DNA from 3 places in the Marinobacter sp. NSM genome. Region 3 is predicted to be linked to each of the others. Evidence: predicted binding sites of a transcription regulator. Region 3 holds the regulator's gene; each other region holds the start of a gene.
The links. Region 3 encodes FliA, which starts transcription of late flagellar genes. Its sites were predicted from a motif close to CTAAAGTTTNNNNNNNNNNNGCCGNTAA; they were not measured.

Region 1 (8,033 bases), on a different contig from region 3:
CAGCCGGTAGCTGTGTGAGAATCGGGGTGATGGGGTTGAGCACCGGGGCCGGTGGTAGCTGGCGGATGTTCATGGGGGTGGCGCTCGCGGTGGACACGCTGGCGCCATAGCCTGCAGGAATCCGGCGTACCTGGCCCGGGGGGCCGAAATCAACCACGCCCTCGGTTACCTGAACGCTGCTGCCAGAGGCGGATGTCTGCATGGAAAACACGGTACCTCGAACAGCGGCGACCGCTGATGGGGTTTCGATTTCGAACCGGGTACCATCTTCCAGCACCGGCTTTACTCGGATATGCACCTCGCCCCGTTGCAGGCGAACACGGGTATCTGCCATTCCGGCTTTGCCGTATTGGGTGAGGCGGTTGAAAATGAGTCTGGAATTGGGCGCCATACGCAGTTCGGAGCCATCAGCCAGGACGATAGTCGCGGTGCCGGCAGAGGAGATCACTTCATCGCCCACCCGGATGACAGAATTTTCGGTCAGTGACGTTTTCTGGCCGGTGGTGCCCGATACGTGAATAACATTACCGCTGGCGGAGCTAACCCTGGCGGGCTCGGGCTGGCGCTTCAACCAGGCCAGAGGAATGCGAATTTGTTCCCCGGCAGACAGCCTGGCGTTACCGGGCAGGTTATTGTATTGCAGGACCTGGCCAATGGTTACCCGGTCTATCAGCAAGGACTGGCCGATGTCGCTGAGTGTCTCACCGGAGCGGAGCGTATACACCCATTCCTGGGCGCTTTCCGATTGCTGAGCGGGCGAGGCGGAAGAAGAGCCTCGGGCAACCGATATCTCGGCGGCAGCCACGCCGGGCAGCAGGCTGGTTACAATCAACAGGAGCAAACCTGTGACGCTTTGGCGTTTTCGGTCAAGCATTGGTTGCACTGTCTTCCCGGGGCTCGTCAGCTTCAGTGGCTTTGATCGCTTCCAGGCGATAGCCGCGCTGGTAAATGGTCTTGATGCGGAATCCGTTCTCCGGATTTACACCCAGCCGGCGGCGTAATCGGCTCATGTGGGTATCAACGGTCCGGGTGTTGATATCCCGGGCAAGGCCCCACACGCGTTCCAGCAGCATCTCGCGGGTCAGGAGCCGGCCCTGGTTCTGAAACAGGAACAGGGTGAGGTCGAAGTCCTTGTCGGTCAGGGTAAGCGGTTCACCGTGCAGCAGGATGGCTCGTTGCCGGGTGTTGACTTCAAACGGACCGTAAACCAGCACTTCTTTGTCACTGTCAGGGTTGCTGCGGCGGGCCAGGGCATTGATCCTGGCGGTGAGCTCGGCCGCCCGGGCCGGTTTAGACAGGTAGTCGTCGGCGCCGGCATCCAGCGCCCGGACGATGTCGGCCTCGCTGTCCCGCTGGGTCAGGAAAATGGCCGGAATGGGCCAGTCCAGCTGGGCGCGCACATTCTCCAGCACGTCGATACCGGTCATGTCTGGAATTTGCCAGTCCAGGATAATCAGGTCATAACTTCGGTGCAGAACGGCACCGAGAAAGGCCTGGCCGGTGGGGAAGCTGTCACAGTGATGACCTTTCTCGGAGAGAATGGCTTGAATGTGTTGCGCTTGTTCATGTTCGTCTTCCAGCAGAGCAATGCGCATTAAGCTTGGCCCTCAATGGTGTTGCCGATTTCGTGGTCTTGGCACAGAGCGGAGTAGAAATCCCCTGAAATATAGGCCAAGTATCCCAAAAAATGAGGCTGCGTTCAGTAGTGATATGTAGAATTCCGTAACTACAGTTCAGGTTTGCCGTTGGCGTCATTCACTGTTTGTCGGCAGGCCGGGAAATTACTGCAGCCCCAGAACCAGCCTTTTTTGCTTTGGCGCCTCACCAGGGGTGAAAAACAATGGGGGCAGGGCACGGGCTTCTGCCCAGTTCCGTCTGCTGGTGCACTGTCTTCCAGAGGGCGCGTGCCTTTACATTTTGGGTAGCGGGTGCAGGCAAAAAAACGTCCGAATTTTCCTTCCCGCTCGATCATGGGCGCCCGGCACTTTGGGCAATGCACAGACGTTTCGCTGGCAGGAGTTCCGGTCGCATCGGGCGCCCGATGAATGAATTCGCGGATCTCCTGCTTTAGCGACTCCAGAAATGCCCTGGGGTCGTCCTCGCCGCGGCGGATGCTCTCCAGTGTTGCTTCCCAGACCGCTGTACGGTCCGGGGTACGGATAGTGTCCGGCAGCGCCGCAATCAGCGCCTTGCCTTTGTCGGTGGCGCGGATGAATCGCTTTTCCCGGTACAGGTAATCTCGCCGGAACAGTGTGTCGATAATGGCGGCGCGGGTGGCTTCCGTGCCCAGGCCATCGGTCTCCCTCAGGGTTTTACGCAGTTCCGGGGCCGCCACGAAACGAGCGATGTTGGTCATCGCCGACAGCAAGGTGGCATCGGTAAAGTGCTGGGGTGGCTGAGTATTGCGTTCGGTTACCGTGGTGTTGCTGCAGGTGACCGGCTCACGACTCCCCAGCCTTGGCAGCGGTGGTTTTTCCGGCTCGTTGTTGTTCTCCCGAAGTTTCAGCTCCAAGGCTTTCCAGCCGGGGGTGAGTATCGCCGTCTCGGTGGCCCGGAATCTGTGTTCCTGAACCTGCACCGTCAGTTTTCCCTCACGGTGAATTGCATCCTGGGCGAACTGCATCAGATAGTAGCGGCTGATCAGGTTATAGATCTTTTCCTCGGCGGCCGTCAGCTTGCCATTCGGGGTAGGGCGGACGGTTGGAATGATCGCGTGGTGGGCGTCCACCTGTTTGTCGTTCCAGGCCGCAGAGCGCCGGTTGCTGTCCAGTTGCCCTGTGAGCGCTTCCAGCTCGCCGGATACCCGGCTAATAGCGCGAATCACCTGCTCCCGTTGATGAAAATGTTCCTCGGGCAGGTAACGGTTGTCGGACCGGGGGTAGGTGATCAACTGGTGCCGTTCATACAGATTCTGGGCGGTGTCCAGCACGTCTTTGGCACCCATCCGGAACAGTCGCCCGGCTTCTATCTGCAGTGCCGACAGGGACAGCGGCAGGGGCGGTGGCTCGGGCCGGTCTCTGAAGCGGGATTCTGCGATGGTGCCAGGCCGACCGTTCACGTCACGGGCAATTTGCTCGGCCACGTCCCTGCTGAGCAGGCGTTTCTCTTCGTCCAGATGGTCTTCATAGGCTTCATCCGGCAGCCAGCGGGCGGTAAACGGGCGTTGGTCCGCGTCCTCTTCGGAGGCTTGGAATTGACCTTCAATTCGGTACCAGGGCTTGGGCTCGAAGTTCTCGATGGTGTTATCCCGCTCCACAACCAGGCCGAGCACCGGTGTTTGTACTCGGCCAACCGAGTAAACGCCGTCCTGACCCTGTTGCTGGTAGCTCAGGGTGTAGAACCGGGTGAGGTTGATCCCATACAACCAGTCGGCCCTTTGTCGGGCCAGGGCAGAATGGGATAGCCGGCGGAATTCCTTGTTGTCTCTGGGTGCCTGAATGGAGCGCGCAACGGCGCTGGGAGTCAGGTCGTTAATCAGTACCCGTTTTACCGGAACGGTGGTACCAACGTAGCGCAGTACTTCATCCACCAGTAGCTGGCCTTCACGGTCCGGGTCGCCAGCGTGGGTGATCACGTCGGCCTGTCGAATCAGGGATTCGAGCACCTTGAGTTGCTGTTTTACGCTGTCTTTGGGGGTGAGCTGCCATTGTTCGGGGAACATGGGCAGGTCTTCCTGGCGCCACTTTTTCCATGCCGGGTTGTAGCGGGCGGGCTCGGCCGGTTCCAGCAGATGGCCGATGCACCAGCTGACGGTGGCGGCTTCCTGGCCGTTTCCGCAACGGATCCAGCCCTGGCCTTTCTGGTGCGGGCCTGGGAGGGCGGCGGCGATGGCTCTGGCCAGGCTGGGTTTTTCGGCGATGTACAGGTGCATGGTGTTGGTGGTTCGCTAAGTGGCATCGGAATGTGTCTGTTTGGGGCTTTTGTGTCAAGGGCTTCGGGCTTATCGTTTGTTGTGTAGTAGACTGGTTGTGTTGGGGGAGGCGGCTGTGGTGGAAGCTTTCCCAAAAGACGCCGTGAACCCGTCCATGGGGGCTTGGTGTTGCCATCCCTGGCAACACACACTTTTGGGAAAGCTTCCACCACAGCCGCTTGAGACTCCGTGCAATTCGCCCGGTAGAGAGCGCTTTCGGGCGCCCTGCAAGCCGCCGCGATAGTGTGAGTGGTCATTTGAGAAGTTGGAGCAGAAGATTTTTTATGAAAGTTCAGAACGCAATTGAAACCAAGCTCAAAGACGGGTTTGCCGCGCAGCTGCTGGCTGTGGAGAACGAGAGCCACATGCATTCCGTGCCGCCGAATTCGGAAACCCATTTCAAGGTGACGTTGGTGTCGCCGGATTTTGCCGGTCAGATGAAAGTTAAGCGGCATCAGGCCATTTATAAAGTGTTGGCGGAAGAGCTGGCGGGGCCTGTGCATGCTTTGGCGTTGCATTTGTATACGCCGGAGGAGTGGGCGGCCAGTGGTCAGGCGGCGCCGGATTCGCCTGGTTGTATGGGCGGGTCGAAGGGCGATGACGCCATGGCTGCGAAATTAGGACAGGGAGTGAATTCATGAGTCAGTTTTTCCAGATCCATCCTGAGAATCCGCAGAAGCGGTTGATCAACCAGGCGGTTGATATTCTTCGCAAGGGTGGGGTGATTGTGTATCCCACGGATTCCGGGTATGCGCTGGGTTGTCACCTGGGTGACAAGCAGGCAGCGGATCGTATCAAGCGTATCCGGAAGCTGGATGACAAGCATAACTTTACGCTTGTGTGCCGGGATTTGTCGGATATTGGTGTGTACGCCAAGGTGGATAACACGCAGTACCGTTTGCTGAAGACGTTCACACCGGGGCCGTATACGTTCATTCTGCCAGCCACCAGTGAGGTGCCGCGCCGGTTGTTGCATCCCAAGCGTCGGTCTATTGGCGTGCGGGTGCCGGATAACGAGATTGTGCGGGAGCTGCTGGGCGAGTTGGGCGAGCCGATCATGAGCAGTACCCTGATTCTGCCCGATGAAACGGAGCCGATGACCGATCCCTATGAAATCCGGGATGTTCTGGAACACGAGCTGGATTTGATCATTGATGGCGGGTTCTGCGGTATGGAAGCGACTACCGTGGTGAATTTCCTCGGGGATGCCCCGGAGGTTACGCGGGTGGGTAAAGGTGATCCCGCTCCGTTTCAGGTTTAACGGTCAAAGACCCATGCCACCCGGGTATCAGGCCCGGGTGTTCAGGTTGAAGGCGTAGCGTTGTGCGCTGTTACCGAAGTCGAATTGGCCGCTGTTGGCATTGCGTTTCAGGCTGTCGTAACGGTGGATGACATCCTGTAATCCGTTGAACTGCTGGTTGTCGCTGAGCAGTGAATCCAGCAGGGAGTTGTTCACGCCGTAGGCCTGATTGAGCTTCAGGGCGTTATCCATAAAGTGTAGTGTCGGTTCGCTGACGCTCAGCCGACTGAAGGCTTCCCGGAAGCCCCGGTTGTTGTTCAGGTCCATCTCAATTCTTTCGCGAAGCTCTTCTGGCAGCTTCCCCTCAACTACCGCATCGCCGTTCTCGCCTTTTCCCACGCTCAGGGCCGTTGCCGGGTGCAGGTTGTACTCGGCAAGTTTGTGCTGGAGGGTTTCACGAACAAAGGAGAGATCCTGCGCAACGGTCTGTTTGTACTGGCCGAGTGGGAGCTTGCGAGCTTTCAGGCTGCCGGGGTCCAGTTCTGACTGCCCGGACGGGGTAAAGCGGTCATCACCCGGGTTACCGGCGGCTTCGGGTTGCTTCGTGGCAGCGGGTTTCTCGCCATCGGGCTTGGCTGCGGGTGCCTGGCGGCTGTCCATGGCTTGCTGAAAGCGTGTGCTGGCTTGTATCAGAGATGTCAGCAAAGACATGGTGCATTTCCTCCTCGGCGGTAAATAACTGCCGGAAATTCGATTATGGGGTGTGTTTGTGAGTAACAAGCAGGTTTTGGGCCAGGTTGTTCTTGAGGTTTGGCAGTCTGTACTTGCGTGGAAATGTAAAACTTTGCAACGAGTGTCATAGGGATGGCATCGGGCTGATCTGGGTCATATAAAAATTGACGTATGTCTATAAAGTTATGCCCGAAACTGCCGTCATAACAGGTGGTTGTTCAGTTGATCTTCCGCTGCCGGGGTACCATGAAAAAACAACACCCGATCCGCTTTTTGCTGCTGTCGGCCCTGGCCGTGGCGTTTTCCATCATTCTTGCGTTCACCGTTGTTTACAGCGCCCAGTCGCAGCGCGCGCATCTTGAGGAGTTCAGCCACAAATATGTAGACGGGCTGGCAAAATCCTACTTTGACGGGCTCAACACCATGATGGTGACAGGCACCATCAACAATCGGGATGTACTGCGTGATAGGGCCAAGGCATCCGAAGATGTTCTGGACATCCGGGTGGTGCGCAGTGATCAGTTGAACGCGATGTACGGCGCGGGTAATGCGGAGGAGCGGCGTCGCGAACCTGAGGATATGCGGGCACTGCGTGGCGAGCGGGTGGAGCTTTACTCGGCAAATGACCAGGGCCGGGTTTATACCCTGATTGAGCCGGTTATTGCCCAGGCAGACTATCAGGGGGTGAATTGCCTTGGCTGCCACCAGGCTAAGGAGGGCGAGATTCTCGGTGCCATCCGGGTGGATTATTCCCTGGCCCAAAGCGACGCCCGCCTGCAGCAGCAGTTGCTGGTGGGTGGTGGTGTTCAGGTGGTCATTTTTGTGGTGATTTTCTTCCTGACCGCGCTGGTTCTGGGGCGGCTGGTGTTCTCCCGGTTGCGCAGGCTCCATGACCGGATGGATGAAATCTCCAGGAACTCAGACCTCTCCATTGAACTGGAGGTTACACGCAACGATGAAATCGGTTCACTGTCCAGGGCCTTTAACCGAATGGTGGCGAAGATTCGGGAAAGCATGAATACGGTCATGGACAATGCTGCCCAGGTTGAATCAGCGGCACGGACCATTGCCGGCAAGGCGGAAACCACGGAACGCGAGGTTCTCGCTCAACGGGACAACACGGACCAGGTGGCCAGTGCCACCACGGAAATGGCGGCGTCTGCGGTGCAGGTGCGGGAGAACGCGGTCAATACTGCTCGCAAATCTGCAGACACAGCAAAGGCAGCGGAGACCGGTGAACAGCTGGCCCACAACGCCGTGACAGGTATCGAAACCCTCAATACCGAGGTGCAGAACGGTGCTCACCGAATCGAGCAACTGGACCAACGCACCACCGAGATGGCAACCCGGCTGGAGTTGATTTCCGAGATTGCAGATCAAACCAACCTGCTGGCCCTGAACGCCGCCATCGAAGCCGCCCGTGCCGGTGAACAGGGTCGTGGATTTGCGGTGGTGGCTGATGAAGTGCGTGCACTGGCGTCGCGTACCCAGGCGTCCACAGAGGAGATTCGCCACACCATTGACGGCCTGAGGAAAGAGGTGGTGGATTGCGTGGGCACCATGCGCCATGCCTCCGAACTGGCGCAGCATCAGGTGGAATCAATTCTGAAAGTGGAAACAGAATTGCAGACTATCGCTGCGGCGGTGCGCGAAATCACTGGCCTGAATGAAGAAATGGAAAGCGCGGCCAACGAACAGAGCGATGTGTCGGAATCCATCAATCACAACGTGATTGAAATCAGCCGTTCGGCGGAGCAGACCTCCAGCGACGCCCAGGAAACCGCCCGCATTGCCGGTGACCTCCTGGCCATGGCCGAAACCCTGCGTAAGACCATCGAGCAGTTCCGGTTGTCGCAACAATGATTCCGGCCGCGGGCACCGGGGCGCTCAGCCCCGGTGATCGGATACAAACGGATTAGTGGCTCGTTCCTGGCCGAAGGTGGACATGGGGCCGTGGCCGCAGATGAAGTTCACGTCATCCCCCAGGGGGAACAGCTTTTCCCGGATGGAATGAATCAGGGTGTTGTAGTCGCCTTTCGGGAAATCCGTTCGGCCGATAGAGCCATTGAACAGCACGTCACCCACCTGGGCCAGTCTTGAGCCGCGATGGAAGAACACCACATGGCCAGGGGTGTGGCCTGGGGTATGCAG
Region 2 (8,033 bases), 520 kb from region 3:
TGCGCGAAGACGGCGTTATCATTGTGGCGACCATTGCCTTTGGTATGGGTATTGATAAACCAGACGTTCGGTTTGTCGCCCACCTGGATTTACCCAAAAGCCTGGAGGCCTATTATCAGGAAACCGGCCGGGCTGGCCGGGACGGCAAGCCGTCCACCGCCTGGATGGTTTACGGCCTGCAGGATGTTATCAAGCTGAGGCAGATGCTTGAGGCATCGCAGGGAAACGATCAGTTTAAACGGGTGGAGCGCCAGAAGCTCGATGCCATGCTTGGCCTCTGCGAAGTTACCCGCTGCCGCCGCCAGGTACTGTTGCGTTATTTTGGTGATGAACTGGAACAGCCCTGTGGTAATTGCGATACCTGCCTCACGCCCCCTGAGACCTGGGATGGCACCGTGGCCGTGCAAAAGGCGCTGTCCTGCGTGTACCGCACCGGGCAGCGTTTTGGCGTTAACTACCTGATTGACGTACTGCGTGGCTCCGAGAACGAACGCATTCTTCAATCTGGCCACCAGGCCATTTCCACCTATGGTATTGGTACCGAAATCACCGCTAACGAGTGGAAATCGGTATTCCGCCAGCTGGTTGCCAACGGCTACCTGCGGGCAGATCCGGAGGGTTATGGGGCCTTGCAGCTCACGGAGCAGTGTCGCCCGCTGCTGAAGGGTGAACAGTCTATCGAGTTACGCAAAGACCCGGTGGCCAAAAAATCCGCATCGTCCAGATCGGCCGGCAAACGCTCGGGCCCGGCAATACGGGAGCAGATTACCGACCAGGCCGGTTGGGATGCGTTACGGGCCTGCCGGAAGGAACTGGCAGATAAACAGGGTGTGCCGCCTTACGTGATTTTCCACGACACCACCCTGTTCGATATGCTGGAACGCCGCCCGGAAACCCTGGAGCAACTGGCAGAGGTCAGCGGCGTAGGGGCCGCCAAGCTGGAGAAATATGGCGAGATCTTCCTGCAAACCCTACGGGAGATTGCTCAGTCCTGAGGTTTGAACCCCTTCTTGCGCACCCGGTAATGGGCCAGCGAGGTGGCCACGTGGTTACCCTCTCTGTCTTTCAGCTTGCCTTCCAGGGTGAACTTTGCCCGGCCGGTGGCATCGGCGTCCGCCAGAATGGCGGCAACCGCTTCCGGCGCCAGTGAAAACTCGACCGTAACATCCGAATTGGCCGGCTGCAGAAACTCCAGGGTCATTTCCTTGAGAATAGGCGTGTAGGCGGGCCCCAGGTCAAACAGCGACAGCACACCACCCGGAATCTCCGCCACCAGGAAATAGGCACCGGCGTACAGGCTGCCAAAATGGTTCTTGTTGCCCTTGAGTTTTATTTTCGCCCGAACATAACCGGGGCGCATCTCTTCGACACTGAAGCCGTTTCGCGGGGCAAAGGGAATGGCGAGTCCAATCAGGCGGTTAACGGTGGCGTAGCTACCGGTTTTCTTCAGCCATTCAACAGGCTGCAGAAGCGTGGCTTTCGGGTCGCTCGCGGTTACCCACTGGCCAGCGGTGCCGATAAGTGTATCAATGAGTGCCATATTCGGGGCTCCAGAGAATGGGTTTTCGGGATCATTGCAGCCGAACGCGCGTGCTTCAAGAATCTTTTACAGTATTTTTGAAAGTTGTCCGGTTTAAGTAACCGATTCTGTTCTACAGTTAGAGGGCGCGCCACTTAAGGAACAAGGCATTGGTTGCAGGAAATCGTTTTATTCATTGTTATCTACCGGGGTTTCTTCTGGCCCTGTGTCTGTCCTTGCCCGCTCCAGCCGTTTCAGCCGAACCGGATGACCAGCGCACCTTCATTCTCTGGTACCGGAATTACGATAACCCGGCCATCCGGTCACTGGTGGAACTGGCACTGGCCAAAACCACGGAATACGGCGACTTCAAGGTCGTTCGCAGTGAGGAGCTGAGCCAGGGCCGGGTACTTCGAGAGTTGGCCAACAATAATAACCGGCTGGTGGATATTGCCAATGTTGCGACCACCGCTGAACGGGAGGAATTTCTCAATCCAATTCCCTTGCCGGTAGATGGCGGCTTGCTGGGCTTTCGGGTGTGCTTGGTATTGCCTAAGCATCTGCCCCAGTTCGAGGGCATCCAGAATATTGACGATTTGACGTCAAGGAACATCCGGATTGGCCAGGGCTCCCACTGGCCAGACACACCCATTCTGGAGGCCAACGGCTTACATGTGGTTACGCACACCCGCTATGAAATCCTGTTTGGTATGCTGCGCAACGAACGTTTTGAATGCTTTGCCCGTGGCGTTGGTGAAGTATTGTTTGACCTTGAACACAATCGGGCAGACGACCTGATCATCGAACCCAACATTTTGTTCGCCTACCACATGCCATCCTATCTTTTTGTCGCTCCAAACGACCAGGAAGCCGCCCATCGGTTACAGCTGGGAATAGAGCGAGCCATTAAAGATGGCAGTTTTGCCGTTTATTTGAAGCGCTGGTTCGGTCGCGCAGTGACAGAGCTCGGGCTTGAGAAGCGCAAAGTGATTACCCTGGAGAACCCTTACCTCAGCGAGGAATCCATGTATGTGGGGCGGCACACTTTGGAAAACCTGCGCCGCCGGCTCGATTATCTGAGCCAGATTGCCTCACCTGATTGAAACGTTGTAACCCGCTGGCCGTCCATGGCCAGCCTTTTCTATACGCGGAAGCGGGTTACTTTTTCATTCAATGTTCTGCCGATGGTTTCAATGTGCCCGCTGTACACATCGTTTTCACTGGCGGCTTTGGCTGCCTCCTGGCCCTGGTCCGCAATCCGGGTAATGGAGGCATTCAGCTCTTCGGTAACCGAGGTTTGTTCCTCTGAAGCCGTGGCAATCTGAGACGTCATCTGGCTGATGGCCGTGATGGCCTCGGCAATCCGGTTAAGGGATTCCATGGCGTCCTGGGCTTTTTCCATACTGACATTAGACACCGCCGTTGACGCCTTCATCACTTCCACCGCATCGCCGGCGCCTTTCTGCAGACGCTCGATCATGTTATTGATTTCCTCCGTGGAAGACTGGGTTCTCTGGGCCAGGTTGCGTACTTCGTCTGCCACCACCGCAAAGCCACGACCCGCTTCCCCTGCCCTTGCGGCCTCAATGGCGGCGTTCAGTGCCAGCAGGTTGGTCTGTTCTGCTATACCCTGAATAACCTCCAGCACCGTGGTGATGGAAGACACATCCTTACCCAGGGTGTCGATGACTTCAGCCGCTGCGTTAACCTCATTGGAAAGCTTCTGCACCGCATCCCGGGACGCAGTCACCGTCAGCAACGACTCGCGGCTCTCCTGATCGGCATTCTCAGCCGCTTCCGCCGTTTGCTGTGCGTTCTGGGCGATTTCCCCGGCAGCAGCAGACATTTCGTTGATGGCCGTGGCAATCATGTCAATCTCGCTCTGCTGGCTTTCAACGCTCGAACGGCTGGTACTGGAGGTGTTGCGCAAGGCAGTCACATTCTCATCCAGGTCATCACTACCCTCTTTGACTTCCCGGACAACCTGCTGAATGTTCTCCACAAACCGGTTAAAGCTTTGGGCCAGTTCGCCAAACTCGTCCGAAGCGGAATCGTCCAGTCGGCGGGTAAGATCAGCGTCACCCGAAGCAATGCTGGACATCGCGCTGTTCAGGCGGCGCACCGGCACCATCAGCAGTCGTATTCCGAAATACAGCGCCACCAGGGCCACAATCAAACCCACAGCGGCAATGACCAGGCCGCCTACCCGAGCCTCAACAATCGGAGCGTTGATCAGGTCCTCGTTAACAAACGTCACCAGGTACCACTCCACAGCCCGGGCATCGGCTATCGGATGGAAGCTGACACTCCAGCGGGCGCCGTCCATATCAAACTGATGTTGACTGCCATCAAGCGCGGGCCGCTGGCCGATAATGTCCGAAATGTTGTTTCCGACCACCTCTGAGTCCGGGTAGAAGAGCACAGTGCCTTTCTCGTTTACCAGTGCGGCGAACCCGGTATCGGCCAGTGTGATCGTCGACAACATGCGGTCAATTGTGCCAAGCCCGATATCCATGCCCGCAGCTCCCTTGTATAAACCGGACTTGATCGGGGCCATGGCGGAGATAATGGTCGCGCCAGTGCTGGCATCCTGGTAGGGCTCAGTGAATGATGAACGCCCTAACCGCTGGGCTCCCTGGTACCAGGGGCGGGTGCGGGGGTCGTAGTCAGGTGGCAGTGTCGCTTCCACCTCCGGACTCCGCATTAGCATCCGCCCGTCCTCGGTGCCGGCATAGACATCCATAATATTGCCGCCGCGCGTCATTGCTTCCATCAGGGTACGGGCCATATTGTCGGTGCGGATGCCCTCAAGGGCGCTGGCCGTCGCCTCAGCCATATCCAGGCGAGTGTTGAGCCAATCGGAAATACTGGACGTACTCTGCTCTACCGCGTCGGCCATCAGCGCATCGACATATCGATCCGTCGTCGATCTGAGCCTGATATCCGTCGCCACTGTCAACGCAGCCATCAACATGATGATGAGAGCACCTACGGCAACGAGAAGTTTTTGAGAAAATGAGAATTGCAAGGGGAGTCCCTCCGATAAGACTGAGGTTTTTTCGATCAGCTTCTCATCAATTATAGATGTGAATTAATTGACTAACGGCAATTTGAGCGAAGTCTTTAGAACTCTTTGTTAGAATGGAATGACAGGCAACCAAGGCTGCCAAACCAAAGGAGATACACCCGATGGCCCATGAAGAGCTCCACCTGAATCTGCGAAACCTGACGCTTGAAGACTACAGCCAGCTCCAGGAGCTGATGGATGAGGTTTACGACGATATCGGTGGCGCATGGCCAAAGGAAACCATCAAGGCGTTGGTTGAGCAGTTCCCGGACGGTCAGATCTGTATTGAAGACAACGGCCACCTGGTGGCCGTAGCGTTGACCGTATGCGTTAAGTACGAGCGCTTCAGCAACCCCCACGCCTATGACGACCTGATACTCCGTAACGAGAAAATCTGGCATAACGCCAATGGCGATTCACTCTATGGCCTGGATGTATTTATTCATCCCGAGTACCGGGGCTACCGCCTGGGCAGGCGGCTCTATGAAGCCCGCAAGGAACTTTGCCGTTCCATGAACCTGCGGGCTATTCTCGCCGGCGGGCGTATCCCCAATTACTTCAAGTATTCTGAACAGTACACGCCGGAAGAGTACATCCATCGTGTCGACCGCAAAGAGATCTACGATCCGATTCTCACCTTTCAGCTGTCCAACGATTTTCAGGTAACCCGTTTGATGCACAAGTATCTTCCGGAAGATGAAAAGTCCCTGGGTTATGCCACCCTGCTGGAATGGCGGAACATCCTGTACACCCCGCCCTCCTCGGTCCTGAACGTAAAGAAAACCCAGGTTCGCCTGGGCGCCGTGCAATGGCAGATGCGGGAATTCACCTCAGTGGAGGAGGTACTGAAGCAGGTTGAGTACTTCGTAGATGCGTTGTCTGATTACAAGAGTGACTTTGCCCTCTTCCCGGAATTCTTCAACGCCCCACTGATGGGCCTGACCGACCAGATGGACCAGACCCGCGCCATCCGTTTTCTAGCCGGGTTTACCGAGCAGTTCCGCAATGAGATGTCGGAAATGGCGGTCAGTTACAACATCAACATCATCACCGGCTCCATGCCCCTGATCGAGAACGATCGGGTCTATAACGTATCCTACCTGTGTCACCGGGATGGCCGCGTGGACGAGCAACGTAAGATCCACATCACGCCCCATGAACGCCGCGACTGGGTGATTGAAGGCGGCGACAAGTTCCAGGTATTCGATACAGATGCTGGCCGGGTTGCCATTATGATCTGCTACGACATCGAGTTCCCAGAGCTCGGGCGCGTAGCCGCCAGCCAGGATGTGGACATCATCTGTGTACCCTTCTGGACCGACACCAAAAACGGCTACTTGCGGGTTCGCCATTGTGCCCAGGCCCGCGCCATCGAAAACGAGTGTTATGTGGTGATCACTGGCAGTGTCGGCAACCTGCCCAAGGTAGAGAACCTGGACGTCCAATACGCACAATCCTCCGTATTTTCACCGTCTGACTTCGCATTCCCGCACGATGCCGTGATGGCGGAGACCACACCAAACACTGAAATGATCATGTTCTCGGATATGGACCTGGAGAAACTCAAATTGGTACGTAACGAAGGCTCAGTCACCAATCTGAAAGATCGTCGTGTTGATCTGTACGAATTGAAAACCAGATAACGACTGCATCTGGCCCCCTTTGCGGGGGGCGGATGTTGAACTATTCCATGAAAGGGTTACGGTAGACAGCTGATGGCATTGCCAAAATTAAATAGCCCGTCTATTGTTTAATTTATGCTCAAATAATCTGGCTGATCTCAGAGGCAGAGAAAGCATTTCATGAACGAAGAACTACCGGATCTTGTTGCCCGTTTCCGCGTACGCCACGGCCTGTTTCGCAAGGAAACCGTGGAAGTTCGCCTTTATGAGCTCGACAGCTACGGTTGTGTGATGAAAACCGACAAGCTGTTCAAGCCCGGTGATACCATTACACTCGACCTTATTATGGATATGCCGTTTGAAGAAATCCGCGCCGAGGGTGTTACCGGACTGGTTACCGAAAAGAGAAAGCACTGTAGCAACTTCTTCTACTCGATTGATTTTTTTCAACTTGAATCCGGAGATAACTCCCCTCTTTCGGAAAAGCTACGCCGAATTCGTGAAGTGCTTCTGAAGAAGCAGAGCCTCAAGTCCAGAAGAAGCTCGAATACGACAAACGGAATGAGGCAATTGGCCTGATACACCGTTCCACCGTTCTTTCCCCCTCTGTAAGGAGACGTCCTATGGCAAAGAAAGCCAAACCCAGTGTTGATAAGATTGTCAAAAAAGTGAACAAAGAGTTCGAGAAAACCACGGCTCAGATTGAAACACTCATCAATGATGCCCTGAAACAGTTCGACCACCTGCAGCATCAGGTTCAGGATCCGGTTCGTAAACTGCTCAAGGAAATGGACGAACTCCGTGAGCGTGAGGTAAAGCGCTTCAATGAAGAGTTCGAGCGCCGGATGAACGAATTCCACGAACTGCAGAGCTCATTGCTGGACAAGCTGGGTATTGCAGCCAAGGAATCTGGCAAAGACGTCAAGAAAGCCGCAGACACCACCGCCAAAAAGGCCACTACTGCCGCGAAAAAGGCAACAAGTGCAAAGCCTGCGGCCAAGAAGCCAGCTGTGAAAAAGCCGGCTGCCAGCAAGGCCAAACCTGCTGCCGCCAAAAAGCCTGCAGCAAAGAAGCCGGTAGCAGCCAAAACCGCCAAGCCGGCGGACAAATCTGACCTGACCCGCATCAAGGGTATTGGCCCGGCAACGGCAAAGAAAATGAAAGATGCCGGCATTACATCCATCGACCAGATCGCCAACCCGAGCGATGCCGATAAACAGAAACTGGAAGCCTTCAAGAGCATCAAAGGGTTCAGTGAGCTGTCTGCTGAGGCCAAGAAAGTCATCTGATGCAAACACCCGATCAACCTGTATTACGGGACATCGTCCTGGTAGGTGGCGGGCACAGCCACGTCGGGGTCCTCAAGCGATTCGCCATGAATCCGGTTCCCGGCGTTCGGCTTACTCTCATATGCCGTGATACCCACACCCCCTACTCCGGCATGCTTCCCGGTTATGTGGCGGGGCATTACAGCTATGACGATGTGCATATTGATCTGAGCCGACTGGCAGAATACGCCGGTGCCCGGTTCTACCGTGCGGAAGTGTCTGGCATTGACCGTGCGGCAAAACGGGTGATCTGCAAAGGCCGCCCGAATGTTCCCTACGATATCCTTTCGATCAACATCGGTTCCTCTCCCCGGGTTTCCGAGGTAAACGGTGCGGCGGAACATGCGGTACCGGTGAAACCCATCACCGGGTTCAACAACCGATGGTTATCGCTGCTGTCCCGCATCGAGAACCACGATGGACCCATGACCATCGCCGTGGTGGGTGCCGGTGCCGGCGGCGTGGAACTCACTCTGGCCATGCAGTTCCGCTTACGC
Region 3 (8,033 bases):
CTGGTTGCCCAGATTCCATCACTGTTGCTGTCTACTTCCGCTGCCATCATGGTAACGCGGGTAACGGCCAGCCAGGACATGGGCGGGCAGATCATTCATCAGATGTTCAACGCGCCGAAGGCCATCGGTATTGCCGCCGTCATCCTGATTATCCTGGGCCTGATTCCGGGCATGCCCCATGTTGCCTTCCTTGGATTGGGCAGCCTTGCGGCCGGTGCGGCCTGGCTGATCTGGAAAAAGCAAAGCCAGACTGTGGAAGAAGAGGGCGTTTACGCCGGTCGTGGAGGCATGGCTGGTGGAGCGCCCCGTGCCGGTGGCGAGGTGGTTCAGGATCGGTCCGGCGCAGAAGGACAGGCGCTGCCGGCGCCCGGTGAAACCCGGGAGCTGGGCTGGGATGATGTGGCGACCGTTGACATCGTTGGTCTGGAAGTGGGCTACCGGCTGATTCCTCTGGTCGATAAATCCCAGGGCGGGCAGCTGCTCAGTCGCATCAAGGGGGTTCGCAAAAAACTGTCTCAGGATCTGGGTTTCCTGATGCCGTCAGTGCACATTCGGGACAATCTGGACCTGATGCCGAACGTCTATCGCATTACCCTGATGGGTGTGACCATTGCCGAGGCGGAGATTCACCCGGAACGTGAGCTGGCCATTGATCCGGGCCAGGTGTTCGGCAAGGTGGAAGGCATTGCCGGCAAAGACCCGGCCTTCGGCCTGGATGCCATCTGGATTGAGCCTGACAAGAAAGACCAGGCCCAGACTCTGGGCTACACCGTGGTGGATGCCAGCACGGTGGTGGCTACCCACCTTAACCAGATTCTGCAAAAGCACGCCCATGAACTTATCGGCCATGAAGAGGCCCAGAAGTGGCTGGACCAGTTGGAGAAAATGGCTCCGAAACTGGCTGAGGAGCTGGTGCCTACGACGATTTCCGTGAGCGTCCTGTTGCGGGTGCTTCAGAATCTGCTCCGGGAAGAAGTGCCGGTCAGGGATATGCGCTCCATTGCCGAAGCCATCGTTAACGTCCACCCCAGAAGCCAGGACCCGAAACTGTTGACCACCCTGGCTCGGCAGGCGTTGCGCCGAATGATCGTTCAAAGCATCTGTGGCAACGACACCGAGATACCGGTGATCACTCTGGATCCAGACCTGGAACAGTTGTTGCTTAAGTCAGTGCAACAGAGTCAACAATCCGGCGGACAGGACGATATTGGCCTGGTGCTTGAGCCCAATATGGTGGAAAAGCTACAGCGGTCCCTTCAGGACAGTGTTCAGCGCCAGGAAATGCTGGGCAAGCCGGCGATTCTTCTGGTTTCCGGGCCCTTGCGGCCGGTGCTGGCAAAGTTTGCCAGTTATGGGGTAGAGCGTTTGCATGTGCTCTCGTACCAGGAAATTCCGGATAACAAACAGATCACGATAGTCGCCTCTGTTGGCCAGTAAGGCCGGCAGGGCAAGGCGAACACCCGATTTGGGCACGCCGGGGGAGGATGAAGCGCTATGAAAGTACAACGGTTTTTTGCAAAGACCATGGCCGAAGCCCTGAAGCAGGTCAGTCATGAGATGGGACCGGATGCCGTTATTTTGTCCAATCGCCGGGTGGACGGAGGCGTCGAAATTGTGACGGCCCTGGACTATGACGAAAATATGGCACGCCAGCGCCTTGGCGAGAAAGCGGCACAGGCCACCAACGGCTCGCGCCTGGCGGAGCTGCAGGCAGACCAGCATCGTCGGCTGGAAGAAGAGTTGAACCGATCGCGCAGTCGCATTCGCGAAGTGCGGGAGAAGCGGGCGGGTGTCGGCGCGGAATGTGATCGTGCACTGGCTGACGATCGGCCGGCTGCCGACTGGTCAGGTGAGCTGGCTGGCGGGTCGACCTCGGTGGGCAATGCAGGTGGCCGGCCAGCGGCGGGCTACTCGGATGAGTTGGCGAGCATGAGAGCGGAAATCAACTCCCTGAGAGAGATGGTCAGCGGCCGTACCTCGGCACCCGAGAAGCCTGCAGTCGCGGCATCCAATGCAGTTCAGCAGAGGCTTGCCGAGCGGCTGCAGGAATTTGGTCTGGGCACGGAGCTGGCAACCTCTCTGTCCCGTCAGCATCGCGCCGGCAGGTTGGAAGACGGTTGGAAGCAATCCCTGAAGATGCTGGCCAACGGCGTACGTACCGCTCGGGAAGACTGGCTTGAGGCCGGCGGCGTCTATGCTCTGGTGGGGCCAACCGGGTCTGGGAAGACCACCACCATTGGCAAGCTGGCAGCCCAATATGTACTGGAGCATGGGCCGGATTCCCTGGCGTTGGTCACCACCGATCGCTACCGGGTGGCAGCCCATGAACAGCTGTTCGTGTTTGGCCGTATTCTCAATGTGCCTGTCCGGGTTGTGGACGAGAGTCATTCCTTGGATGATATTCTGGACGAACTGTCAGATCGGCACCTGGTTCTGATTGATACCGCCGGGCTGACCAGCTCGGATCGCGGTTATCAGGAACAGCTGGCGGAGTTGGCCCGGAGCGATCACAATATCCGTACCCATCTGGTCGTGTCTGCCACCAGCCAGCCGCGCATCATGAAATCGGTGTGGCATTGCTATAAGATGGCAAACCTTGCAGGCTGCGTCATGACCAAGATTGACGAAGCGCTGACACTGGGTGAGTCTTTGGGCTTTGTCATGGAAACCGGCCTGCCAGTAGCGTGGTATACCGATGGCCAGAAGATTCCCGAAGACCTGCACCGGGCAGAGGCCATTCCTCTGATGCGGTTGGGCGTAGAACGCCTGAAAATAATGCAGCACGGCCAGGCCGTTGCAGAAGGGGCTTGAGGCCCGGTGGTACAGCCGGTGCGCTGCCTTTGTGCCCACACAAGAACGCAGTAAGAGACTGATAACAGTATGAGCAGACCACATCCGGTTCAGGTGATTGCGGTTACCGGCGGCAAGGGCGGTGTCGGCAAGAGTAATGTGTCCGTCAACCTCGGTATCGCGCTGGCCCAGAAAGGCCGACGGGTGGTGTTGCTGGATGCAGACCTTGGCCTTGCCAATATCGATGTGCTGTTGGGCATTACCGCCAATCGCAATCTGCAGGATGTGCTCAGTGGCGAGTGCGACCTCAAGGACGTGCTGGTCAACGGCCCGGGTGGTATCAAGATTGTTCCCGCATCGTCCGGCACCCAGCGTATGACCCAGTTGAGCCCGATGGAACATGCGGGGCTGATCAACGCCTTCAGCGAGCTGGGTGACCAGATTGATGTGCTGATCGTTGACACAGCAGCCGGTATTTCCGAGTCCGTCGTCAGTTTCCTGCGGGCCTCACAGGAATTGCTGCTGGTTGTGTGCGATGAGCCTACCTCGATTACCGATGCCTATGCCCTGATCAAGCTGATGAATCGCGACTACGGTACCAACCGTTTCCGTATTCTGGCGAATCAGGTGCGAAATGAGCAGGAAGGCCGGCATCTGTATGAAAAACTGACCCGTGTCACCGAGCGTTTCCTTGATGTAGCGCTACAATATGTAGGTATCGTGCCTTACGACGAAGCCGTCAAAAAAGCCGTTCAGAGGCAGAGGGCCGTTCTGGATGCCTATCCACGGGCCAAGGCGTCGCTGGCGATCCGTGCCCTGGCAGAGAAAGTGGACAGCTGGCCGCTGCCATCCTCGCCAAGAGGGCATCTGGAGTTTTTCGTGGAGCGGCTCGTCGAAGTCTGATCTGAATCCAGTCCTATAAGAAAACCGGATACATGACATTGGCGAAAAACCTGGGAATCTACCATCAGGCTGGCGCAAAAGGCCCCTCTCAGCTGATTGAGGAGCATGCGCCGCTGGTCAAGAAAATCGCCCTACACTTGATGGCCCGTTTGCCGGCCTCGGTTCAGCTTGAAGATCTTATGCAGGCGGGCATGATCGGCCTGCTGGAAGCTGCGCAACGCTATTCCACCGGCAAGGGTGCCACCTTTGAAACTTACGCAGGTATTCGTATCCGCGGTGCCATGGTGGATGAGATCCGCAAGGGCGACTGGGTTCCCCGCTCCGTTCACCGAAATGCCCGCCGTATCGCGGCAGCCATCAAGACGGTTGAAGACCGCACCGGGCGCGAGGCCCAGGACGTTGATGTTGCCGAAGAGCTGGGCATTGGCTTGTCGGAATATCATGCCTCCCTGGCAGACGCCAACAGTGGCCGACTTTTTAGCCTTGATGAACTCAATGAATCCGGGGAGCTGCCGATAGAAGAAACAGAGGCCAGCGATAATCCCCTGGATGGTATTGCATCAAATGCATTCCAGAAAAGCCTGGCAGAGGCAATTGAAGAGCTTCCTGAGCGAGAAAAGCTGGTGTTGAGCCTCTACTACCAGGAAGAGCTCAACCTGAAGGAAATTGGCGCGGTGCTTGGCGTCAGCGAGAGCCGGGTCAGCCAGATTCATAGCCAGGCGGCCCTTCGTCTCAGGGGGCGGTTGTCCGATTGGCGGGAAGACGAGCCAGAATAAACCGGGCCGGCGCTGACCGCGCGGCGCGTAACTGTGTAGATTTTGGTAACCGGCGCTTTACAACGCGGCCAAACAACACACAATAAGCGGTTAAAGCAGCGGCCTGCTAGACTTTCAAAAGGCTTAATGAAATCCGGGTGTTACTGACTGGAGGTCCCATTGGACAAAAACATGAAAATTCTCATTGTGGATGACTTTTCCACAATGCGGCGAATCATCAAAAATCTGCTGCGCGATCTTGGCTTCACCAATACGGATGAAGCGGACGATGGCAACACTGCCTTGCCCATGCTGAGGAGCGGCAAGTACGACTTCCTGGTGACCGACTGGAACATGCCTGGCATGTCGGGTTTTGATCTGCTCAAGGCGGTGCGGGCAGACGAGAACCTGAAGAACCTTCCGGTGCTGATGGTAACTGCGGAGGCCAAGCGTGACCAGATTGTGGCGGCGGCCCAGGCCGGCGTTAACGGGTACGTCGTCAAACCGTTTACTGCTGCCGTTCTCAAGGAAAAGATTGAGAAGATCTTCGAGCGAATCCAGTAACCAGGGGTCGGATGGCTGTCATGACTGACAAGAACGAGAACCATCAGGGCCTTGACCCGGAAGTAACCGAAAAGCTCCAGCAGCAGAGTTCGGAGTTGGCCGAATGCATCAGTTCCGGTAACTACGCCCGGGCAATGTCGGTGATCAACGAGCTTAGTGAAGTTCGCGACCAGAGCCTCTATCGGGAAGTGGGGCGGTTGACCCGGAGCCTGCACGAGGCTATCCGGAATTTTCAGATAGACGCCCGCAGTGCCGAGCAGAAAGAAGCCTTGTCCAAGATGTCCGATGCCTCGGATCGGCTTGCCTACGTTGTCCAGATGACCAGCCAGGCGGCCAATCGCACCATGGACCTGGTCGAAGAAAGCATGCCGGTGGCGCATAACATGCGCGACGAAGCGACCGCCCTGCGAGACGAATGGCAGCGGTTGCGCCGTCGGGAAATGGAGCCGGCAGAATTCCGGGAACTGTACGGACGCATTGATCGCTTCTTTGCGGGCCTGGCCACCGATTCCGACACCCTGTATAGCAATCTGTCTGAAATCCTTCTGGCCCAGGACTTCCAGGATCTTACCGGGCAGGTTATCCAGAAAGTCACGGCCCTTGTGAAAGAAGTCGAAGAGAACCTGCTTGACCTGGTGGTGATGGCCAGCCACGTGGACCAGCTCACCGGCACCGTGCACCAGATTGAAGAAAAAGAAGAATCGGCCGAAAAAGGGGTAGGGCCTCAGATCAAGGCTGAGGAGCGTGATGATGTAGTTTCGGGGCAGGACGACGTTGATGACCTGTTATCCAGTCTCGGTTTCTGAACGATTATAGAGGGTGACGCATGGCGCTTGATGCTGACGAAGAGATCCTGCAGGACTTCCTGGTTGAGGCCGGCGAGATTCTCGAAAAGCTGTCCGAGCAGCTGGTAGATCTTGAGCAGCATCCGGATGACAGCAACCTGCTCAACGCCATCTTCCGTGGTTTCCACACGGTCAAGGGCGGTGCCGGGTTCCTGCAGCTCGAAGCGCTGGTCAACTGCTGTCACTCTGCGGAAAATGTGTTCGATATCCTTCGCAACCACAAGCGCAAGGTTACCTCCGAATTGATGGACGTGGTGCTGGAAGCCCTGGACCACGTCAACGCCATGTTTGATCAGGTTCGTAACCGTGAAGAGCCGACGCCGGCTCCGGACGAATTGATCGCCGCGCTGGATGAACTTGCCAAGCCGGAAAGCGACACGGCAGCGCCAGCAACGCCAACCCCAGAACCCGAACCTGCCGTGGGTGGGGGCAATGATTCCGGTGATATTACCGACGAAGAATTCGAGCAACTGTTGGATGCTCTGGCCGATGAAAAAGGTGCGGATCAACAGCCGGCGGCCGCACCGGAAAATACCTCTGACAATGACGCCGGATCAGACGGCGACGAGATCACCGACGACGAGTTTGAAGCCCTGCTGGACCAGTTGCATGGCAAAGGCCAGTTTGCCGGCCCCCCGGTTGTTGATAACGACACCCCGCCGGAGCGGGAACCAGAAGAACCGGCAAAATCATCCACTGGTGATGATCTGATCACCGATGACGAGTTTGAAAACCTGCTGGATGAGCTGCACGGCAAAGGCAAGAGCCCTGGTGCAGCCCCCGTAGCGGAGACCAAACCTGAGCCTGCGGCCAAGCCTGAGCCAAAGAAGCCGGAACCAAAACAACCGGAACCCGCCAAGCAGGAAGCCAAACCGGCAGCCCCCGCCGCCCCGGCAAGAGATGCGGCGCCCGCAGCCGAGACCACCGTGCGGGTGGATACCAAGCGCCTTGACGACATCATGAATATGGTGGGTGAGTTGGTGCTGGTCCGTAATCGCCTGCAGCGTCTGGGCTCCGAGAGCGAAGATGAACATATGCACAAGGCGGTCGCCAACCTCGACGTGGTGACCACCGATTTGCAGGCGGCGGTCATGCAGACCCGCATGCAACCGATCAAAAAGGTATTCGGGCGCTTCCCACGGGTGGTACGAGACCTGGCCCGAGGGCTGAAGAAAGAAATCAACCTGGTGATGCACGGGGAAGAAACCGACCTGGACAAGAACCTGGTCGAAGCGCTGTCCGACCCGCTGGTTCACCTGGTAAGAAACTCCGTTGATCATGGCATTGAAATGCCAGAGGTGCGGGAAAAGGCCGGAAAGCCCCGTGCAGGCACTGTTACTCTGTCAGCGGAACAGGAGGGGGATCATATCCTGCTTTCCATCTCTGACGACGGTGCGGGTATGAACCCTGATGTTCTGCGCCGAAAAGCGGTGGAGAAGGGACTGTACGACCAGGATGCCGCAGATCGACTGACCGATAATGAGTGTTTTAACCTGATTTTTGCCGCCGGTTTCTCGACCAAGGAACAGATATCCGATGTGTCTGGCCGGGGCGTTGGTATGGACGTGGTGAAGACCAAGATCGGCCAACTTAACGGCCAGATCGACATCGTGTCTGAACAGGGCAAGGGCACCAGCATTATTATCAAGGTGCCGCTCACCCTGGCTATCATGCCTACGCTGATGATCATGCTAGGCGATCAGTCCTTCGCTTTGCCCCTGGTGAACGTGGTTGAAATTTTCCATCTGGATTTGTCGAAAACGAACATCGTCGATGGCCGGGAGTGCATCGTGGTTCGTGACAAGGTATTCCCGCTGTTCCATATCAAGCGCTGGCTGGTACATGGCGCAGCTGGGCAGAAAGAGCCGGAAAACGCCCATGTGGTGATTGTGGCCATGGGTACAAAGCAGGTCGGGTTCGTGGTGGACCAGCTGATCGGCCAGGAAGAGGTGGTGATCAAGCCCCTGGGGCGGGCGTTACAGGGTACGCCCGGTATGGCCGGGGCCACCATCACCGGTGACGGCCGCATTGCCCTGATTATTGACGTACCCAGCCTTCTTCAGCATTACGGTTAGCGGTGCCAGGGCAGACAACATGCAGGATTGTTTAGGAGAAATGGATGACAGTTTCTGTCCTGGTCGTTGATGATTCAGGGTTCTTTCGCAAACGGCTGACG

Region 1: a site for FliA is predicted at 6,060-6,087, ahead of ACTZWX_RS16505 (methyl-accepting chemotaxis protein). Genes of this name have one in related genera too.
Region 2: a site for FliA is predicted at 4,619-4,646, ahead of ACTZWX_RS02695 (methyl-accepting chemotaxis protein). Genes of this name have one in related genera too.

What each region holds. Positions count from the first base shown of each region.
Region 1 covers NZ_JBQTCK010000010.1:10,038-18,070, forward strand. Annotated here, with positions in the region: gene ACTZWX_RS16475 (FecR domain-containing protein) at 1-874, opposite strand, end outside; gene ACTZWX_RS16480 (response regulator transcription factor) at 867-1,595, opposite strand; gene ACTZWX_RS16485 (DNA topoisomerase III) at 1,727-3,871, opposite strand; gene ACTZWX_RS16490 (BolA family protein) at 4,195-4,551, shown strand; gene ACTZWX_RS16495 (L-threonylcarbamoyladenylate synthase) at 4,548-5,171, shown strand; gene ACTZWX_RS16500 (hypothetical protein) at 5,199-5,861, opposite strand; gene ACTZWX_RS16505 (methyl-accepting chemotaxis protein) at 6,129-7,745, shown strand; gene ACTZWX_RS16510 (MBL fold metallo-hydrolase) at 7,770-8,033, opposite strand, start outside.
Region 2 covers NZ_JBQTCK010000001.1:561,514-569,546, reverse strand. Annotated here, with positions in the region: gene recQ (DNA helicase RecQ) at 1-995, shown strand, start outside; gene ACTZWX_RS02705 (PaaI family thioesterase) at 986-1,540, opposite strand; gene ACTZWX_RS02700 (hypothetical protein) at 1,690-2,622, shown strand; gene ACTZWX_RS02695 (methyl-accepting chemotaxis protein) at 2,661-4,487, opposite strand; gene ACTZWX_RS02690 (bifunctional GNAT family N-acetyltransferase/carbon-nitrogen hydrolase family protein) at 4,709-6,229, shown strand; gene ACTZWX_RS02685 (hypothetical protein) at 6,389-6,787, shown strand; gene ACTZWX_RS02680 (helix-hairpin-helix domain-containing protein) at 6,832-7,497, shown strand; gene selD (selenide, water dikinase SelD) at 7,497-8,033, shown strand, end outside.
Region 3 covers NZ_JBQTCK010000001.1:43,072-51,104, forward strand. Annotated here, with positions in the region: gene flhA (flagellar biosynthesis protein FlhA) at 1-1,437, shown strand, start outside; gene flhF (flagellar biosynthesis protein FlhF) at 1,495-2,811, shown strand; gene ACTZWX_RS00220 (MinD/ParA family protein) at 2,881-3,693, shown strand; gene ACTZWX_RS00225 (RNA polymerase sigma factor FliA) at 3,726-4,469, shown strand; gene cheY (chemotaxis response regulator CheY) at 4,629-5,012, shown strand; gene ACTZWX_RS00235 (protein phosphatase CheZ) at 5,033-5,818, shown strand; gene ACTZWX_RS00240 (chemotaxis protein CheA) at 5,839-7,932, shown strand; gene ACTZWX_RS00245 (protein-glutamate methylesterase/protein-glutamine glutaminase) at 7,977-8,033, shown strand, end outside.